One region of the Geobacillus sp. G4 genome, then DNA from elsewhere that is predicted to be linked to it. Evidence: riboswitches for the same ligand, from Rfam matches in the RefSeq annotation. Region 1 holds a riboswitch; the other holds the start of a gene.
What was found. A riboswitch is a leader RNA that binds a small molecule or an ion and turns the genes downstream of it on or off. The one in region 1 is predicted to bind cobalamin.
Positions count from the first base shown of each region.

Region 2: linked by a shared signal. The riboswitch ahead of ABS784_RS02245 (ribonucleoside-diphosphate reductase subunit alpha) and the one ahead of ABS784_RS05335 (ABC transporter substrate-binding protein) in region 1 are both predicted to bind cobalamin.

Region 1 is NZ_JBEPJY010000003.1:217,227-221,907, reverse strand. Features, by position in the region: gene ABS784_RS05345 (adenosylcobinamide amidohydrolase) at 1-829, opposite strand, end outside; gene ABS784_RS05340 (FecCD family ABC transporter permease) at 826-1,881, opposite strand; gene ABS784_RS05335 (ABC transporter substrate-binding protein) at 1,847-2,806, opposite strand; cobalamin riboswitch at 2,948-3,146, opposite strand; gene ABS784_RS05330 (PH domain-containing protein) at 3,484-4,098, opposite strand; gene ABS784_RS05325 (APC family permease) at 4,283-4,681, opposite strand, start outside.
Region 2 is NZ_JBEPJY010000001.1:448,843-453,523, reverse strand. Features, by position in the region: gene ABS784_RS02255 (ABC transporter permease) at 1-274, opposite strand, end outside; gene ABS784_RS02250 (ATP-binding cassette domain-containing protein) at 271-1,287, opposite strand; cobalamin riboswitch at 1,490-1,685, shown strand; gene ABS784_RS02245 (ribonucleoside-diphosphate reductase subunit alpha) at 1,814-4,096, shown strand; gene ABS784_RS02240 (ribonucleotide-diphosphate reductase subunit beta) at 4,210-4,681, shown strand, end outside.

The DNA of each region.
Region 1 (4,681 bases):
CAAGAAAGGACAAACGCAGCCCGCCGGCCGACGATTCTTCTTGTTTCCCTTTCGGCACAAACGAAAACATCGGCTTTGCCGCCGCCGGATGAGCCAGACGCACAATCGGCGCGGCAAACACTTCCTCAAGCAGCGCCGGCGTCATCACATCTGTCGGCGTTCCAAGCGCCGCTGTTTTTCCTTCTTTTAACACAAGCACCCGGTCGCAATATAAGCTAGCGACGTTCATATCGTGAAAGACGGCGACGACCGTCAAATCGCGGGAGCGGGCAGCTTCCGCGAGCCGGTCCAAAAGCCGGACTTGGCCGCTCACATCCATATGGTTCGTCGGCTCATCCAGCAAGAGCAGCTGCGGCTTTTGGGCAAGCGCCCGCGCCAAATAGGCGCGCTGCCGCTCGCCGCCGCTTAGCCGCTCAAGCGGCTCATCGATTTTGTCAGCCAAGCCGACCGCACGAAGCGCTTCTTGAACCGCGGCTTCATCCTCTTTCGTCCACGTCGGAAACAAGCCGCGCTGATGAGCGTAACGGCCGAGCGCCACCGTTTCTCTCACCGTATAGCCGGGCGCCGCCTCCGCCGTCTGCGGCAGGACAGCGGCAAACCGCGCCCATTGCTTCGCAGACAGCGCCAAAAGCGGCTGGCCATGAATCTTGATCTCACCGCTGGCAAGCGGAAGCTCTTTGCAAATGAGTTTCAGCAGCGTCGTTTTTCCGCTGCCGTTCGGCCCGACGATGCCAAACAGCTCCCCTTTTTCCACGGAAAACGTCACACGATCAAGCACTTGCTTTGGTCCATACCGATGCGATACGGCCCGCACCTCAAGCATCATCATCCCATCTTTCGCTTCATTTTTCGGAAAAACAAGACGGCAAATAGCGGGGCGCCGATCAGCGCGGTGATGACGCCGATCGGCAGTTCGCGCGGTTCAATGATCGTCCGCGCCGCCACATCGGCAAGCACAAGAAACGCACCGCCATACAAGAGAGACAGCGGCAGCAGCACCCGATAGTTTGGCCCGCACACAAGCCGAACCATATGCGGAACAACGAGCCCAACAAAACCGATCGTCCCGGACACCGACACCGCCGCGCCGGTGAGCAGCGCCGCCGCCGTCAAAATGATGACTTTTCGGCGCGTAACATCAACGCCGACATGAAGCGCCGCCGCCTCGCCAAAAGCAAACGCGTTCAACTCGCGGCCGTTGGCGAGAAGCACCGCCGCGCCGATGAGAAAAAACGGCAACAAAAGCCCGCTGTATTTCCAGCCGCGCATCGCGACGCTTCCCATCAGCCATGAGATGATTTGCCGCAATTCTTCCCCGGTCAAAGCGATCATCAGTGAAATGAAGGCGCTGAAAAACGCGCCGAAGATAATGCCGGCTAAAATGATCGTCTCAACCGACAGCTGCGGCTCAACCGCGCGAGTGAACGCCAAAACGGCGACAAGCGTCGCCATGCCGCATAAAATGCTCACGATCGGCAGCGTGAACGTGCCAAAGAGCGGCCATTGCCAGCCGAGAAAGATGACGAGCACCGCCCCGACCGAGGCGCCGGACGAGACGCCGAGCGTATACGGATCGGCGAGCGCATTTTTCAGCAACCCTTGGAACGCCGCGCCAGCCAGCGCCAATGACGCCCCGACCAAAAAAGCGAGCACGACGCGCGGCAAGCGGATCGCCATCACGATCGGCACCCAATCGGCCGGAATGTCAGACGGAAGCGGCATACCAAACCATTCGGACGCAAGAATGCGAACAATAGAAGAAAAGGGAATCGACAGCGATCCTGTCGATATCCCTACGAGCAACGATAACATGGCCGCCGTGACGGCCAATATATACATCCACGTTTTACTTGAACACATCCGGGTAAACGGCTTTGGCAAGTTCCTCGACCCCTTCGACAAGGCGCGGACCCGGGCGGCTTACTAAGTCGGTGTTGACGTCATACACCCGCTTGTTTTTCACCGCCGGCACGTCTTTCCAAGCAGCGCGCGCAAACACTTGCTTCGCTCCGCCGTATGTCGTGATGATCACATCCGGCTTATAGGCCACTGCTTTTTCTTCCGTCACCATCGGCCAGCCTTCCAAGCTGCCGGCGACGTTTTTCGCTGAAATCACTTGAAGCATCTCATCCATAAACGTCCCTTTGCCGGCCGTATACAGCTGCGGCGGCGGCGACACTTCAATCCAGACGTTCGCTTGTTTGTCCGCCGGGATTTGTTTCGCTTTTTCTTGAATTTGCGCAAGCTTCTCTTTCATCTCATCAATCACTTGCTTCGCTTTGTCCGACGCCCCGGTCGCTTTGCCGATCAATTCGATGGACGCATACACATCGTCGAACGACTTCGCGTCATTCACGACAAGCACGGTGATGCCGGCGTCTTTCAATTGCTTGAGGCCATCGCGCGAGTTATGGGCGCTTGACGCGTGGGCCAAGACAAGATCCGGTTTGAGCGAAATGATTTTCTCGACGTTGAATTCCATGCCGCCGATTTTCGTTTTCGTTTTGACGTCTTCCGGGTAATTGTCAAAATCGCTGACGCCGACGATCTTATCGCCCAACCCCAACGCATAGGCGATTTCCGTATTGCTTGGGATGAGCGAGACGATCTTTTTCGGTTCCGCTTTGATCGTGACATCCTCGCCAAGCCCGTCTTTCACCGTCACCGGAAACGCCGCTTGTTCCGTTTTCGGTTCTTCTTTTTTCGCTGGCTGGGCGTTGCTATTGGCTCCACCGCTGCAGCCGACCAGCACGGCGGCCAGAAGGAAGAACACCGCCACCACCGCCGGCCATGTCCAACGTTTCATCCGTCATTCCCCCTTCAGTGATGTATGTACAATAAAAAACGCCCATTCCGCCTAAATCTGGGAATGAGCGCGAAACAGACCGCCAATGGGCACAACAATGCCCTATGCGACTGTTTCCGCGTCTCACCCCCCGAAGATTCGGAAACTGCGGCAAGCAAGGCAGGTCTACTGGCTCATGCTTCATCCTACTCTGAAGCCTTCCCGTACGGAAAACAGCGCAAGCCATCCGTCCGTACAGTGGCGATTTCATTTCGTCCGCATTGACAGTTGCGGGGACAGCTCCGGATTCCCACCGGATTCCCTATTAAGCCTTTTCGGCGCCTTGCTGCGAGTTGATTTAGTTATCGGATATGGACATTTTTATATTAAAGCAAGGCCTGGCATTTGACAACTGTGAATTTACAGTGGGCTGGCGGCAGGCGGTCATCGATCACTTTTGCGGTCAGGCAGCTCGGCTCCAGTGTCCGTGTTTTGTACGGAACGCCGCATGCGCCGTTGCATCGAGCTCCGCGATGTCAAATGCCGCCATGTTGCCTATTCATCGATTCCCACAAACCTCATCTTTTGAGTTTCTTCCGGCTGCGGAGAAACGTTCCTTTTCCATATGTCGCTAAAAAAATTAGGAAAGACGCCCCACCTCTGGCACGGCGTCTTTCCCCGATACAACCTTCATCTCGTCACTGTTGAATATATTTGTCAAACACAAACCCGAAATCCTTCACCGTATAGTTCTTTTTCGCTTCCGTCAGCCAGCAAAAAGCGTATTCATTCACGGCCTGAAAATCCGCCGACACATTGACGCCGTCGCCGCGCATGTTGGCAAACACCTTGACCGCCAGTTCCAAACTCCGCTCAGCATAGTGGAATTTCATTTCGTTTTCATGGCAAATCTCCGCGATCGCCAGCAGCGATTTATACAAATCTTTCAATTCCTCAATATGCTTTTTATGCACATCAATCGAATAGCAGTGCGACCCGATTTTAAATTTGATTTCCGCGTCCAAGTCGACCGTCCCGGCTGTTTCGAGCGACACGTCGGAAATCGGATGCTTATAGTAATCGTAGCGGCGCAGCGTCCGTTTTTTGCTCGCAGCGCTCGTGCCGTCCAGATGAATGAGCGCGCGGTTAGTGAAGCAATACTCATCCGATTTCGATTTGATAAGAAAATAGATTTTTTCTCCATCCTCGTGCATCACATAATCATCGGCATCTACTTTGTCATAGTCTTTCGGTTGAATAACCGAGCCGATGTCGCTTAGCCCAAGCACATCGGCGGCGACTTTTCCAAACATGCTCATGTTCCCCCGGCTCCTTCCATGTTTTATCGGCGCCCGCCTATTGCGGATGAACGGTGTTTTGCCTTAACAAGGCGCCGTACTCTCATTCGTAATACGTCGCGATCGAAAAAATGTTTCATCGTCGGCAAAAAACGAAAGACCCAACGCCTTTTATGACGGCGTCAGGCCTTACAAGCAACTACAGTTCCCCGCTTAGACGGGAGTCTTTGTTCGTGAGTCGCAAAAAGACCAGATAAACGAGTCCAATCGCGATCCAAATCAATCCTAGCTTTTTGCTGAGCGGGTCCAGATTCATCCATACATAGCCGATGATAACAAAACCGATGAGCGGAAACAAGAGATGATTAATATAATCGTTACTCTTTTGTTTGCGCAAGAAATAGTTCATCACCGACACATGCAAAAAGAGGAAAGCCGTCAGGGCGCCAAAGTTGACAAGCGAAGCGAGTTTATCAATTTGTGAGGCGAACACCGTCGTGACAATGAGCGAAATCACAGCGACAAGCAATGTGCTGACGTATGGCGTTTGAAATTTCGGATGCACTTTAGCCAGCACACTGGGCAGTTTACGGTCGCG
Region 2 (4,681 bases), on a different contig from region 1:
CGGAAGCCCCGATCAACGTCTGGATCAGAATCGCTGGAATGATCATCGGCAAGTAGTTATGCGCATTTCCCGCGATGGCTCCGCCAAAGACGTAGGTAAACATCAAGGTGAAAATGATCGGCTGAAAGGTGATGTCAAATAGTTGTTCCGGCGTGCGCCGCACCTTTAATAAACCGCGATAGGCCATCGTCAGCGAATTTCGCACAGCTTGGGAAAAGCTTGCCCGGTTTTTCAGCTGTCGATGAGCCGTCGATTGTGGGGACATGTGTTTCATCTCACCGCTCCCTCCTCTAGAACGTTGGATTCATCTCTGTTTTTTTTCACACCATGGCCAGTAATGGTCAGAAAGACTTCATCAAGAGTCGGTTTTTGCACACTTAGTTCAGCTAAGTGGATGCCCTCTTGACGCAAAGCAACGAGCAAGTCTGTCACATGATCGGGATCGGCCATCGGCGCCGTAATGTTTCCGGTTTCTGGGGATACCGTCGACTTGACGCGGAGAACGTGCTCGATGATGCGCCGCGCCGTTTCGATCTCCTGTTGCTGCCGCAGCTTGACTTGCAATGACGACTGTCCGACAGATGCCTTGAGTTCATCGGGTGTTCCCTCGGCCACGACCCGGCCGTGATCGATGACGGCGATGCGGTCTGCCAATTCATCCGCTTCTTGCAAATATTGGGTTGTCAATAGAACGGTTGTCCCCATGCGGACCAGTCGCCGGATCGTTTCCCACATTTGGTTGCGCGTGCGCGGGTCGAGCCCGGTTGTTGGTTCGTCAAGGAAAATAAGCGGCGGTTGGGCGATGAGGCTGGCGGCGAGATCAAGACGCCGGCGCATGCCGCCGGAAAAATGCTTCAATGGCCGTTTCGCCGCTTCCGTCAAGCTGAATTCCTCCAACAATTCGCTCGTTTTCCGCCGCGCTTCCGCTCGGCTTAGGCCGAGAAGGCGAGAAAAGATCATCAGATTTTCTGTCGCACTGAGCGTTTCGTCGACGGAAGCGTATTGGCCGGTGACACCGATTAATTGCCGGACGATTTGCGGTTGTTTCACAATGTCGTAGCCAAAGATTTTGGCCGAACCGGCGTCCGGGCGCAGTAACGTTGCCAACATTCGGATCGTTGTGGTCTTGCCAGCTCCATTAGGGCCAAGCACCCCGTAAACCGTGCCCGCGCGCACGCGTAAGTTGAGACCGTCGACGGCCCGATGGCCGCCAAATGTTTTCACCAATCCGTGCGCTTCCACCGCCCACTCTTGATGGTCGGGTGCGATTTGATGTTTTGCTCCCATTTTGTGCTCCCTCCTTGTGATGATTCGTACATGTGAATCGTAGCACGCTTTTATGAACGGAGTGTGAACAAAAAACGATTTTGGGCGGAAAAGAAAAATTTACTTTCCCCGCTCTTGCAATTTTCCCGGTTTTGGTATATGCTTGTTCCATCAGGATGCTAAATACTATATATTGGTTTGCGGTCCTTTTTATACAACTACATATGGTTTGACCAAGCAACGGTGTCCATTTGGACTTAATAGGGAATCCGGTGCGAATCCGGAACTGCCCCCGCAACTGTATGTGCGGACGAAATGGGATGGCCACTGGCAGCAAAAGCCATTCGGCGCGCCGCTGGGAAGGCCCCAAAGTAGGACGATGCACGAGTCAGGAGACCTGCCTTGCTTGGAACGTTTCATGTTCTTCGGGGTGTGGGAAGATGAAACGATAGGGAAAAAGAGAAGGAGTTCGTCTGCCTTTTTCCGTCTGTCGTTTCATCCGCTCGCTTGCCCGAGCGGATTTTTTATTGGAGGAGAGGGGAAGCAAATGACCGTGCTGACGAAAATGATCATCATCGATGACCAAGGGAAACCGATTTCTTTTTCACGTGAAGAGTTTGCATCGCTGATCCATCGGACCGCGGCTGGATTCGGCCGCCTGTCGCTTGATGAATATGTCGAGCGTGTTTGGCAGCTCGTCTCGCGAAAAGAAACGGTTACGGTTGAACAGTTGTATCAGACGGCTGTCTTGGAGGGGTTATCGTATATAAGCGAAGAGGAGCCGGACTGGACGTTTGTGTGCGCGCGGCTGTATTTGCGGCAATTGTACCGTGAAGCGGCGCGGCATCGCGGGTACGACGAGCGCGAGCGGTACGGCGATTTCTATTCGCTGCTTGCCGCCCTGACGGAACAAGGGGTGTACAGTCCGCTGCTGCTTGAACGTTATACGAAAGAAGAAATTGATGCCATCGGTGCGTTTCTTGATCCGGAGAAGGACAAGCTGTTTACGTACATCGGGCTGCGCACACTCGCGGACCGGTATTTGGCGCGCGATTATGAGCGGCGGCTGTATGAACTGCCGCAGGAGCGGTTTTTGGTCATTGCCATGACGTTAATGGCGAATGAACCGGCCACACGGCGGCTTGCGCTCGTGAAGGAAGCGTATTGGGCGTTAAGCAACTTATACATGACGGTGGCGACGCCGACGCTCGCCAACGCCGGGAAATCGTACGGCCAGCTCTCAAGCTGCTTTGTCGATACGGTCGATGACAGCTTGCAAGGAATTTATGACAGCAACACCGACATCGCCAATTTGTCCAAATCAGGCGGCGGCATTGGCGTCTATTTAGGCAAAATCCGTTCGCGCGGCAGCGACATCAAAGGGTTTAAAGGGGTCTCTTCCGGCGTCATCCCGTGGATGAAGCAGCTGAACAACACAGCGGTGAGCGTTGACCAGTTGGGGCAGCGCAAAGGGGCCATTTCCGTTTATTTGGATGTATGGCATAAAGACATTTTCGCGTTTTTGGACGCGCGGCTCAACAACGGCGATGAACGGCTGCGGACGCATGATTTGTTCACCGGCGTGTGCATTCCGGACTTGTTCATGGAGCAGGTCGAACAGCGAGGCGACTGGTATTTGTTTGATCCGCATGAAGTGCGGAAGGTGATGGGCTTTAGCTTGGAAGACTTTTATGATGAGGAAAAAGGGCGCGGGAGTTTTCGCGAGAAATATTGGCAATGCGTCAACGAACCGAGCCTGTCGAAAGAGAAAGTGCCGGCGATTGAAGTGATGAAAAGCATCATGCGCAGCCAGCTTGAGTCGGGGACGCCGTTTATGTTTTACCGCGATGAAGTGAACCGGCAAAACCCGAACCGCCATCTCGGGATGATCTACTGCAGCAATCTTTGCACCGAGATCGCGCAAAACCAAAGCCCAACGGTGATGAAACGGCAATATGTGAAAGACGGGACGATTATCATTGAAAAAATACCAGGCGATTTTGTCGTCTGCAATTTATCGTCGATCAATTTGGCGCGTGCGGTGACCGATGGAGTTTTGGCGCGGCTCATCTCGATTCAAATGCGGATGCTTGATAATGTCATCGATCTCAATAATATCCCAGTTCTGCAAGCCGGCCTGACGAACGAAAAATACCGCGCTGTCGGGCTTGGCACCTTTGGCTGGCATCATCTTTTGGCGTTAAAAGGCATTCGCTGGGAGTCAGACGAAGCGGTCCGCTATGCCGACGAGCTGTATGAAACGATCGCTTATTTGGCGATTCAGGCGAGCATGGAGCTTGCAAAAGAAAAAGGAAGTTACCCGGCGTTTCCAGGGTCGGACTGGCAGACGGGCGCTTATTTTGAACGGCGCGGCTACCAAAGCCACGGCGAACTCGATTGGGATCAGCTGAAGCAAGATGTGGCCCGCTACGGGATGCGCAACGGCTATATCATGGCCATCGCTCCGAACGCATCGACGTCGATCATCGCTGGCAGCACGGCGAGCATTGATCCCATTTTCTTAAAAGTATACGCCGAGGAAAAGAAAGATTATAAGATTCCCGTTACGGTGCCAGATTTAAACGAACAGACGACATGGTATTACAAATCGGCGTACCATATCGACCAGCATTGGAGCATCAAACAAAACGCCGCCCGCCAGCGCCATGTCGACCAAGCCATCTCATTTAACTTCTACGTCATGAACACGATTAAGGCAAAAGAGCTGCTCGATTTACATTTGACGGCATGGAAGTCGGGGTTGAAAACGACGTATTACGTGCGTTCGACATCGGGGACGATCGAAGAGTGCGATTCTTGTGCGAGCTGACCGTGGGGCGCAACAAACGCCTTTGGTCGGGCTTTCCCTTCCTTGTGCGGGAGGGGCGTCCGCGGTTGGCCGCGCATCACGATACTTGAAAGAGAAAGGAAGGAATCGACACAATGACGATCAGCTTAGTCAAACGGCCGATTATGGATCCAGAGGCGCCGAACCGTTCGACGGGCATCATCAATGGCCGTTGCTCGAATGTGTTGAATTGGGACGATATCGCCTACCCATGGGCGTATGCGAAATATAAGCGAATGCTCGCCAACTTTTGGACGCCGTTTGAAATCAATATGGCGCAAGATGTGAAGCAGTTTCCGCAGCTGACCGACCGCGAGCAGGATGCGTTTTTGAAAATCATTGGACTCTTGGCGCTGCTTGACAGCATCCAAACCGACTACGCCAGACGTGTCGCTGATTACATTACGGACCCGAGCATCAATGCGCTCATGATCATGCTCGCCCAGCAGGAAGTCATTCACAACCATTCCTATTCGTACGTGCTCTCGAGCCTTGTGCCGAAAGCGAAGCAAGATGAAGTATTCGACTTTTGGCGGAACGAACCGACGCTGCGCAAGCGGAACGATT